DNA from 2 places in the Beduini sp. genome. Region 1 is predicted to be linked to the other one. Evidence: riboswitches for the same ligand, from Rfam matches in the RefSeq annotation. Region 1 holds a riboswitch; the other holds the start of a gene.
The links. A riboswitch is a leader RNA that binds a small molecule or an ion and turns the genes downstream of it on or off. The one in region 1 is predicted to bind thiamine pyrophosphate.
Positions count from the first base shown of each region.

Region 1 (5,896 bases):
TTTTCCATGACGAATCGCACTCATTGGATTTTCTCCTTTAGCTAGATAACAAGCAATTGCACTGGATAAAGTACAGCCTGTTCCATGTGTGTTCGGATTATCTAATTTAGGGGCACTCAGCCAAGTGGAAATTCCATCATGATACACAAGATCATCCGCATTGCCGCTGAAATGACCGCCCTTAATTAAGATATATCCATGATAATGCTGAGCAATTTTCTTTGCAGCCTTAACCATGTCCTCTTTGGTTTCAATTTTCATTTCTGCCATTATTTCCGCTTCACTCAAATTAGGCGTGACAATATCCGCCAGTGGAATCAGACATTCCAGTAGTTTGACAGTCGCATCATTTTGCATGAGCTGAGACCCGCTGGTTGATACCATGACCGGATCAACCACAATATTCTTTGCTTTATAATAACTTAATCTCTCGGCAATGCATTCTACTAACTGAGGCTGACTAACCATTCCGATTTTAATGGCATCAGGATAAATATCACTGAAAATACAGTCTATTTGATTTTTAAGGAATTCCGGTGATATATCCATTATCCCATAAACACCGGTCGTGTTTTGAGCCGTAAGGGCGGTAATGGCACTCATTCCATAAGTATGTAGGGCACTCATGGTTTTAAGGTCCGCTTGAATACCGGCACCGCCGCTGGAGTCCGAACCGGCAATCGTCAGCACTTTTTTGATTTGACTTCTTAAATAGAGATTCACTCCATTGCGAAGTGCATGAGCGGCCTGACGAATATCATTTTGAGCTAGGATAGCAGAGATAACAGCAATTCCATCAATCTTTGTTCCTTTAAATTCAGAAAGATTTTTCTGAGAGATGCCGCCAATAGCGACAGCTGGGAGGTGTGTGGCATCCATGATCGCGTTCATTGTTTCTAAACTGACCGGAGTCGCATCCTCTTTTGATGTCGTTGCGAACATGGTACCGATCCCTAAATAATCAGCTCCGTTAGCTTTGGCAATCAATCCTTCTTGAATATCGTGAGCGGATACCCCTAAGATTTTATCGGGACCGATTAAAGCTCTTACTTTTGAAGCTTCCATATCACTTTGACCAACATGAACGCCGTCAGCGTCTACAGCTAAAGCAACCTGAATATTATCATTGATGATAAAAGGAATGTGATATTCCTGACAAAGGGCCTTTACCTCTTTCGCTGTTTTAATAAAAGCATCTTCATCTAAATTTTTTTCGCGGAGCTGTACCATTGTCACTCCACCAAGAATCGCTTGACGAATATCTTCGACTAAAGGACGTCCGTTTAACCAGCGCTGATCGGTGACTAAATACAGTCCTAAATCGTTTCTATTGAATTTCAACTTTCATTCCTCCGTTTAATGTTTCATGGCTCATCATGCTCATAGCGTCGATCAGATAAGTACGGTAGCTTGAAGTTCCGACTTTTTGCTGACACATCTTATCATACGCGCTTTCTCCAGCAACGCCCATCATCGTGACGGCATAAGCGGTTGCTTCTAGTCGCTGTTTGGGATTAGCGGCAACATAAACAGCAATCACACCGGCAAGCATACATCCGGTTCCGGTAATCCTCGACATGATCGGATGCCCATTCTTAATCAGATAGGAGTGTTCAGTGTCACAGACTACGTCGATCGGCCCGGTAATCGCAATGACTGCTCCGGTCTGCTGACTCAATTTTTTAGCGAAGGCCAGGACTTCATCGATATTGGCTTCGTTGACCAAATCGGCATCATTGGCATCAACCCCGGCAGTCGTGTTCGTTTTTTGAGCGATACATTTAATTTCTGAGATATTTCCTTTGATCACAGTGAATTGGATTTCTTTTAAAAGGCGTTCTGTCACTTCATTGCGATAGGTTGAAGCCCCGGCTCCTACCGGATCCAAAATGACAGGGTGATGTAGTTCGTTTGCTTTTTTCCCGGCAGCAATCATCGATTCTACCTTGGTTTGGTTTAAGGTTCCAATGTTAATGACTAAGGCATTCGTGATAGAAGTGATTTCGGTCACTTCCTTGATTTCATCTGCCATGATCGGTGAGCCATCAATGGCTAAGATCATATTTGCGACATCATTAACGGTTACATAGTTTGTGATGCAATGGATAAGAGGGTGCTGCTGCTCTACGTTTTCTTTTATTTCTTTATTCATTTTCTTTTCCTTTCTGATATGCCATATTCCAGAAATTTAATTCATGGAGTGAGCATTCTTTAAATATTTTTCTGATTTTATTTTGGTGCTCATGACTGATGGACTCTGCTAACTGATTGAAAAGGTCAGACCAGCGTTTCGTGTAATAACTGTAGTTTTCGTTGCTGTAATCGCTGAACCATTGTCCGTAGAAATGATGTTTCAAGACATCTTTTGATCTTTGGACATAGTGATCGGCAATGAAACGATAACTGACCATACAAGGCAAAGAGGCAGCTAAGACATCAATGACCTGTCCGCTTTTGGCAATGTTTAACATATAGGCGGTATACATTTGATTCACAGGATCAGGATTTCGATTTTCCACTTCGTCCATATCTTCACCTAATTCCTGTAGATGCAGAATACGGCTGTAAGCTTCATTTTTTTGAACAATGGACAGCATTTCATAAAAGTATCGCATTTGTGCTAAAGTATCCGCTTTATATAAGGCGTAGGCATACACTCTGCCAAACTCCTTGAGATATAGGGTATCTTCAATCAGATATTGATGATAGAGATCAAGGCTTAAACTTCCTTCTGCCATTCCTTTTATAAAAGGGTGGTCTAAATATTGCTGCCATATTGGCATGTTTTCTTCGATTAATGTCTCTAAAAATGTCATAATTCCTCCTTAACAAAAAAAGACGAGCCACGTAGACTCGTCCTAAAAAGTACATATAAGGATTCCCTACGTTGGCATTATCCAAATCAGGTTATCGGTCGAGATGTTACGTCATCTCCTCTCAGCCTGCCTACAGGCTCCCGTTCACACTTTTATTATAGCTGGATATTTATTTAATTCAACAAGAATTTATTTTAGTCAATAAATAATTAGAATGACTTATAAAAATAATCATGTTAGGATTAGAGGAGGAGGAAAGCTTATGAATGGTCAGGAAATAATTTTAGAGCTTCAATCAATGGCAGATGAAAAATATAAAGCCAATGTCGTTAAAATGGGAATTCCTAAAGAAAATGGGTTAGGGGTATCGACAGGAGATATTCGCAAGCTCGCTAAAAAGATTACTAAATCGAATGATACTGCTGAAGAATTGTGGCAGACAGGGTATCATGAAGCAAAACTTTTAGCTGTGCTTCTCTTTGATCAAAAGACAACCTCTCTCGAAGAGGTGGAAATGCTGATGAAGGATGTCGTGTCTTGGGATCTGTGTGATCATTTATGCAAGAATTTGATTATTAAATTGCCTCATTATCAAAGCTTGATCGATCGATGGGTAGAAGCAGAGGAAACCTATCAGAAACGGGCGGCATTTACTTTGATCGCTTCCAGTGCTATTCATGAAAAACAAATCGAAGAGGATACTTTGGATCGCTATTTAGACTATATTAAAAGCTACTCTCAAGATGACAGAGAGCATGTGAAAAAAGCGGTCTCTTGGGCATTGAGAGAAATTGGTAAGCGTGATTTTGACTATAATGAAAAAGCGATTCTGCTCGCTCATGAATTAAATGCTAAAGGAGATCTAACACAAAAGTGGATCGCTAAAGATGCTTTAAAAGAATTAGAGAATCTTGTGAAAGTAGAAGGAAGAAAACGATTGATCTCTTCTCAAAGCCAAATGGGGAAAAATAAGAAATAAAGATAAATGGAATAACGTAATCAAGGAGGACTTCATGGAAATATTGGTAAGAAAGGCAGAGGAAGAAGATCGTGAGGCGATTGCATTATGCATTGCGGAAGGTTTTGAAAAAGATTTTTCCGTCTTATGCAAAGATCAGCAGAGAGTAGCCAAAGCGATTTCCGGCGGCATCTTACAGAAAATATTTTGGTTTCATTAAAGGAAAGATTGCGAAGATTGTTTTGAGAGAGGAGTTTGAAGCAGCACTAGACTACCCGAGCGATACCGGCTATATTGAATTTGTTGCTGTGCGAAAAAAGAACGCAGAAAAGGAATCGCCACCACGATCGATGTCAAAGATACAAATAAAAGCGCATTGAGTACATCGTATTAATAAGAGGAAGAAAAGATGGCTAAAATTAAATTAACGGTTACTAAAAGCTGCTGTCGGGGTGGCTTCTGTAAGAAAGGAGATATCTATATAGTCGAAGATTTATGTCCGCCTTTATGTCATGAATTTTGGAATACGATTTATCCCTTCGTATATGCTTTGCAAAATGGGGCAGATTTGGATTATGGCAATACCCGATCTAAACAGTTTGATGCTAAATGTCCAGATGGCGGCAGAGTATGGGTACATGGTGAAATAGAGGATGACTTGGAAGGAGGAAAAAATGAATGAGACTATTATTTTTATATGGGGTAAACTGTACTGTAAAGATTTGGAAGGATCTGAACCCTTATTTTAAAGAGACCGAGATTGATTATGTGGAGTATCCTCATGAGATTACACTCACAGCTGCGAAAGTAGAGGATCTTACCCGTTGGGTGTATACGAATTATGGTAACAATCAATATGACGCAATCATTGGTCACAGTTTGGGCGGAATCATTGCCTTGCAATTAGCGGCAAAGTATAAGATGAAATGCAAACAAATTATTTATTTAGATACCAATTTAAAACCAGCCGAGGAATTTTATAGAAATGTAATGACTCCTAAACATATGGAACTTTATGGTGCAGAAGTTCTGCAAATGTTTAACGAAGAGAGACTGTTTTATCGTAAAGAACTGTTTGCCTGTATTCAAGGTGATTTTGATTATACAAAAGAACTATCGGATATTACACAGACTGTATATGCCATCTATGGAGACCGAGGGGTTCATGATTATCCTAAGAGAATAAGTGATTTAAACCTGCCAGAGGAAGCATTGATGAAGTTAGAACTGAAGTTTGTTCATGATGCTTGTCACATGATGATGATTGAAAATCCCGAAGAGTTATCCACAATAATAAAAGAGATTTTGAAAGAAGAAAACTAAGTCCTAGAGGCAAATAGGGCTTGTAAAACGATATACGATAGATTAAGCAGAGTTGGGAGAAGGCGGCTTCTTTCGATTCTTTCTTTTTTTGTGATGGTAAAACAACGAGCAAAGCGAATTTCCTAACAAGAAAGAATAGATAATTTAATAGGGCATAATAATTTCTATTTAAAATTAATTTTAAATAGAAATTGGAATTAAATGAAAAAAACGTTATAATCTACTTAAGGGATATTTTAAATAGATAAGAGGAGATGATTCGTTGGCAATCCATGAAGTTTTGACTGCGTTGGCAGATGAAAACCGTCGAAAAGTCTTATTAAAATTAAAGGAAGGAAAAATTAGTTCCGGCGATTTGGCGGCAGCTTTGGAGATGACGCCGCAGGCATTATCTTATCATTTATCTAAACTGAAAAGAGCGGATCTTATTTATGAAACCCGATATAAAAATTTTATTTATTATGAGTTGAATCTATCGGTCCTTGATGAAGCGATCATTTGGATAAATAACTTACGAGGAGGAACGTTATGAAAACTAAACAAAGAGTGCTTTACTTCTTTATGCTGCTGCCTTTAGGTGTCACTTTAGCATCACTGTTTTTCTTACCTGCACAAATTCCTACACATTACGATTTTAATAATCAGGTGACACGTTGGGGCAGTAAATATGAAACGCTTATTGTTCCGCTTTGTGTGATTGTTTTTGGTTTCTTTATGCTTGGGATGGCAAAGTATTCAGCGAAACAAGAAAGAAACGGAAGGAACAATGAAAATGTATGCTTGGTTAGCGGAATAGGGA
Region 1 covers NZ_JBKTEM010000003.1:210,106-216,001, forward strand. Annotated here, with positions in the region: gene thiD (bifunctional hydroxymethylpyrimidine kinase/phosphomethylpyrimidine kinase) at 1-699, opposite strand, end outside; partial or broken gene thiE (thiamine phosphate synthase) at 748-1,341, opposite strand; gene thiM (hydroxyethylthiazole kinase) at 1,328-2,152, opposite strand; gene tenA (thiaminase II) at 2,145-2,816, opposite strand; TPP riboswitch at 2,862-2,970, opposite strand; gene ACLRVU_RS07325 (DNA alkylation repair protein) at 3,079-3,795, shown strand; gene ACLRVU_RS07330 (hypothetical protein) at 3,830-3,994, shown strand; gene ACLRVU_RS07335 (TIGR04076 family protein) at 4,184-4,456, shown strand; gene ACLRVU_RS07340 (alpha/beta fold hydrolase) at 4,453-5,097, shown strand; gene ACLRVU_RS07345 (metalloregulator ArsR/SmtB family transcription factor) at 5,360-5,629, shown strand; gene ACLRVU_RS07350 (SdpI family protein) at 5,626-5,896, shown strand, end outside.

Region 2 (5,896 bases), on a different contig from region 1:
TTTCCAGCTCTAGGATTAAAGGCAAGTCCTCGATCTGCATCTTTCTTAGCATTGTTTCTTTGCCTCCACCCCTTTGATATAAGTGGGAACTAAACGATCACTTTCTTTTATATACGGTACTTTTCTGCTTAATAAATAGAGATTGTCACACAATGGAATCTCATCGACTAATGCCACTACCGGAAAATCGGGATGCTCAGCCTTAAATGTTTCAAAAGCTTCTGCTTCCATTAAAGTATCCTCCATTAACGGTTCACCGTTTTCATACATACCGACATAAAGCTTATTGCCTCTGGCATCAATGATCGGAATGGCTTTTTGATCTCCTGCAAGCATCGCTAAAGATGAAATAGCCTTTAAACGAATCGGCATCACACTGCTTAATGTTTTAGCAATCGTCATCGCAATGCGAACTCCGGTATATGATCCCGGTCCTAAAGAAACGACCATTTCATCAATGTCTTTCATTTGCCAGTGCTGTCCGTCCATCAAATCTTTTAATACCGGAATGGCAAGTTCTGACTGCTGTTTCAATGCTTCCAGCTGACGGCTGGCTCTTAGCAGTCCATCTTCATATAATGCGATCGCTAAATAATGATTTGATGTATCCATTACAATTGTTCTCATGCCAATACCTCCTTGCATAATGCTTCATAAGTAAATCCATGTGGGACAAATTCAATAGTTCGTGTTTGTTCGTCTACATATTGAAGATTGATCTCCAAATATTCTTCCGGTATATCTTCCTGCATATACATCGGCCATTCAATAACACTGAGTGCCTCACTGTCGATATATTCTCCAAATCCCAAATCTTCATAGCCGTCTTCTAAGCGATAAGCATCAAAATGATACAATGGGAGGCGTCCGCTATGATACTCTTTTAATATCGTAAAAGTAGGAGAATTGACAATTTCTTTTACTCCTAAGCCTTTGGCAATACCTTTTGTAAACGTCGTTTTCCCAGCTCCTAAATCTCCTGTTAATAGAATGACTGTATGCTTCTTGATTGCCCGTCCTAGTTTTATTGCAATACCGTTTGTTTCTTCTACACTGTTTACCGTTACTTTATACATATTATCACCCACCTCATTTTAACAAGTTTTATAAAAGAAAAAAAGTAGAATACCACTACTTTTCCTTCCGTTTAAATTCCTGATACACATGATACCAATGTTCACTAAATCCATGCTTGAAAGGCCCAATGGATGTTTTTGCCATCTCGATCAGCTCTTCTAACTGTGACCTCAAAATAATATCTAATTCATCAGGATAATGCATTTTGCGCTGATGCTGACGGTACTCCTCTTCATCAAGCACTTTGTATTTACAATCAGGAAAAACTTTTAAATCCAGATCATAGTCGATATATTTTATTGCCTCTCCATCCCAAAGACTGGGACTAGCTAAGTTACAATAGAAATATACTCCATTATTCCTTATCATACAAATTACATTATACCATTCATGGTTAGGAAAATAACAGATTGCCGGTTCCCTCGTACACCAGACTCTACCATCCGCTTCTGTCACCAATGTCTTAACATTGATTACAATCGTATGATCCTCATTTGCATCAAGAACTAAACCTTTAGACCAACTGCGATGAATCTTCCCATCATGTTTATAACTATGGATAAGGACTTCATCGCCTAACTTAGGTTTATTCATGACCTGCCTTCTTTCTATAACGTAAATATTATACACAATTTACAGATAAATAGATAGTCTCAATTTTATTTATCGAAGATGGTCTTTAAAAAACAAAAAAATGGTTCCGGATATACAGTTTCATCAAGGTGTTATTCCACCATTTGCCGATAGTCGGAACTTTCCTTTTCTTTTTATATTCTTTATTTTCTGCATATCTTCTTCCATTTTTTGTTTTAAATTCGTGTAATAACTCGAATACACGCTTATTTTAACAAAGGCAAAATGAAAAAACTGTCGAAACAACGTAACAATTCAAAGATTTTTGATAAATTTACTACGTTTTTAGTATTCCTTAGGTTATTTACTCTTATCCCGTTTTCTGCCTTTGCGCTTTTTTTAGTTTTCCTCCCCTTGATTCCCAACTAAAAAAAGACTTTATTACTTGGTTTGTCCCTCTCACCTCCACGTTACCATTCTAACAGAACTTTAAGTTTCGATAAATAGGTAAGTGTGTCTACACATTTCTTGCATATTTGAGTTTTTATTTAAATATCTTGTCGGATTATGTCTAAATAATTTTGTTGATACACAAAAAAAGCAGCTTTATAAAAAAGTTGCTTTTTCAACTAATTTAGGGAAACTCACTTTGAATTTCACATTTAAACTCCGTTTGATCCACTGTTTATTGCGTAAATCCCCTAAATTTCATTACTTATTTCCATTACTCAACCATTATAGCAAATCTCACTATGAATGATAGTCATGTGTGTGTATACACACTACAGCTTGACAACCTTCTTTAATTTTGGTAATAAAACCATCACAAGAACGAAACAAACTACTAAAGTTGCCAAATTATAAGGTAAATTGTAGATAAAGGAATACCAATATTTACTCATTCCTGCTGGCGTATTCTGATAAAAAAGGAAGACTCCGGAAAAATAATGAGATAAAAACTTCAAAATCATCGCAAAACCTATTCCAATAGGAACCTCCCAGCCGTTTTTTAAACGGATATTTTTAATCAGTGCCGCTAAGCCACATACTCCAAATGGAATTAAATAGTCTAATGCAACAGACCACCATCCCCAAAAAGTAGCGATCCCCACTGCAAATAAAATGATGGAAGACCCTACCCCTACAATGATGCCGCCTTTAACACCTAAAAGGTAAGACGCCAAAAAGATGGCGATCAATGAAAATGAAATATTGCCGCCAAACGGCATGCCGGGCATTGCCCGATTGACAAATTCCATTGCGACTTCTAAGGCGATGAACATTGCGATATAGCTCATCCATAATACTTTTTTGTTTTTCATACTTTCTCTCCTATCTTTATATAATGCCACCGCCAAATAAAAAAGCTTTCCAAAGCGGAAAGCCAATAGTTCCTATTTAGCTCTCTCTACGCTGGTATTATCCAGTATCAGATTCAAAGGGTTGAACATTGGTTCTCTCAGCAGATGCACCCCTGGCAGATATTATGATAGAACCATTCCCCCTAAATAGCAAGTATTTTTTATAGGAAGCTTGTTAAATAATTAACACATTTTAGTATGGTCTTTTCTTATAAATAGGCATATAATAGAATTGATTTTAAAAAAAGGGGTGTATTTATGGCAAAAATTATTTCTGTTAATGCAGGAAGTTCATCATTAAAATTCCGTTTGTTTGAAATGGATGACGAAACTCCGATCACTTCCGGAGTTATCGAAAGAATCGGATTTGACGATGCGATCTTTACAATCAAATACAACGGTGAAAAAGACGTAAAAACATTACCAATCAAAGATCATAAAGTAGCAGTGCATTTGTTGCTGGGAGCTTTGATTGATAAAAAAATTGTTAATTCTTTAGACGAAATCAAAGGTGTTGGTCACCGTGTGGTTCATGGTGGAGAATATTTCAGTTCTTCAGCTATCTTTGATCAAGATACAGCAGATAAGATCGATGCGATCAGAGCGTTGGCACCTTTACATAACCCAGCTCATTTAACCGGTTATTATGCATTTAAAGAAGCCATTCCTACTGCTGGAGCGGTTGCGGTATTTGATACAGCATTCCATCAGACAATGGAACCAAGTTCATATATCTATCCAATCCCATATAAATATTACACTGAAAATAAAGTAAGAAAATACGGGGCACATGGGACTAGCCACTTCTATGTATCACAAAAAGTTATTGAAAAATTAGGAAATCCTGAACATTCAAAGATCATTGTTTGTCACTTAGGTGCTGGTGGAAGTTTAAGTGCTGTTAAAGATGGAAAATCAATTAATACTTCAATGGGATTAACTCCGTTAGCAGGTATCATGATGGGAACTCGTTCTGGTGATGTTGATCCTTCTATTATTTCTTATATTTGCGAACAAACAAATATTTCTGTAGAAGAAATGATTGATATCTTAAATAAACAATCTGGTCTGTTAGGTGTTTCTGGTGTTTCAAGTGACTTCAGAGATGTTGAAAAGGCAATGAAGGAAGGGAACGAAAGAGCGAAATTAGCAAGACAGATTTTCGTAAGACGTGTTGCTGATTATATCGGACGCTACTTTGTTCAAATGGGTGGATGTGATGCGATCGCCTTTACAGCTGGAATCGGTGAAAACTCATTCAGCGGTCGTCATGATATCTTAGAAGCTATCAAAGAAGCTTTAGGAATTCAAATCAATGAAGACATCAACCATGAAGCAATCGGTGAAGAAGCCTTAATCAGTACACCTGAATCAAAGATCAAAGTCTTTGTTATCCCTACTGATGAAGAATTAGTCATTGCTAGAGATACTAAACGTTTATTAAACTTATAATAAAAAGAGCTTCGGCTCTTTTTTTATTTCAGTAAATTGTTTTCAACAAATTCTTTAATCACTTCTCGATCAGTAAAAACAGGACAAAACGGTTTTCTTAAATCTAATCGCTGCATATCGATAGAACGTATATCACTCAGCTGTATTCTGCTTTTTAATCTTTTCCCATAATATTCAATTTCTATATCCATCTCAAACTGAGGATGGCACGGTTTAGAATCTTTTTTTATAGATGTACTCGGAATGACTAATGCTTTATATCCCAGATCTTTTAGTACATAACACCAATGACCATCCATCAGTTCTTTGGGGAATCCACGCCCAATATTGAAATATGCCATTTGATGTTCCTTAGGTCGATCATGCAAACGATAATAAGTGCTTGCACTTTCACCGGAACCTTTAGGGACTAGATTGCAGTAGAAATATTCTAACTGATTGGTTAAATGCAGCAGGGAACAGCAATATTTTTCAACATCATACATACCTGTTTCTTTAATATGAGATAGGGATTTACTGATTTCAAATAAATCTTCATTCATACCCATAAAATTATCCTCCTAATTCACTATTCACATTTTTTCTCTTATTTACTACACTTTCAGTATTCACTCTTTTTTTGATTTCATTCATATCTTCCCAAAAGTAAATCATCAAGAATTCTTCAAAAAACGATTCAATCCTTAACATTCTTTCTATATTAGTGAATAATTCCTGCTATAAAATGACTTTAAAAATTTATTTTTATAAGAAACAGTGTTATAATGTTGTACAGGAGGGCAAAGTTATGACAAAAGTAGATTTAAGTGGTTATGCAAAAAAATTTGAGGATGATGTGACATCTTTCAATGACTATGAAGCGACAGATTATGTACGCTCATTAAAAAACGAGGGGTTGCTTGATGAAGCGATTGAAGTTGGCAGTACTTTCCGTTCAATGTGCCCAAACTTAAAAGGATATATCAACCAATATGGATATGCCTTATACAATAAACATATTAATATCCCGGTAAATAAAATTTCTGAAAATGAATTTCTATTCTTCAGTTTTGCCAATGATATTTTGGGAATGTGCAAACAGGAGAAGTACTCTCCATATGAAGTCACTGTCAATCGTATGATCAAGTACATCACTTCACAAAATCCAATCAATTATGACAAATATCTTGAAACATTAAAATTATTGGATCCAAAGTTGTTATCTGATCAGCCGTTACTGATCAAAGAAAGAAATCAAGAAGGCGAATCGCCATTGGAAAGATGGTATCGCCAGATGGTCAAGGTACATTATGATATGCAAAATTACAAGGACTGCATTACTTATGCAAACAATGCATTAGCGATGATCCATAATTTCCATTATCGTAATTTACAATGGATTAAATATTATCGTGCATGCAGTCAAGTAGCTTTAGGCAACTATGAAGAAGGTC
Region 2 covers NZ_JBKTEM010000005.1:28,392-34,287, reverse strand. Annotated here, with positions in the region: gene rimI (ribosomal protein S18-alanine N-acetyltransferase) at 1-52, opposite strand, end outside; gene tsaB (tRNA (adenosine(37)-N6)-threonylcarbamoyltransferase complex dimerization subunit type 1 TsaB) at 46-627, opposite strand; gene tsaE (tRNA (adenosine(37)-N6)-threonylcarbamoyltransferase complex ATPase subunit type 1 TsaE) at 624-1,076, opposite strand; gene ACLRVU_RS09225 (DUF402 domain-containing protein) at 1,132-1,671, opposite strand; gene ACLRVU_RS09220 (energy-coupled thiamine transporter ThiT) at 2,433-2,972, opposite strand; TPP riboswitch at 3,038-3,136, opposite strand; gene ACLRVU_RS09215 (acetate/propionate family kinase) at 3,270-4,463, shown strand; gene ACLRVU_RS09210 (hypothetical protein) at 4,487-5,011, opposite strand; gene ACLRVU_RS09205 (hypothetical protein) at 5,251-5,896, shown strand, end outside.
Region 2: it holds a riboswitch for thiamine pyrophosphate, as region 1 does, so the genes downstream of both, ACLRVU_RS09220 (energy-coupled thiamine transporter ThiT) here and tenA (thiaminase II) in region 1, are expected to answer to the same signal.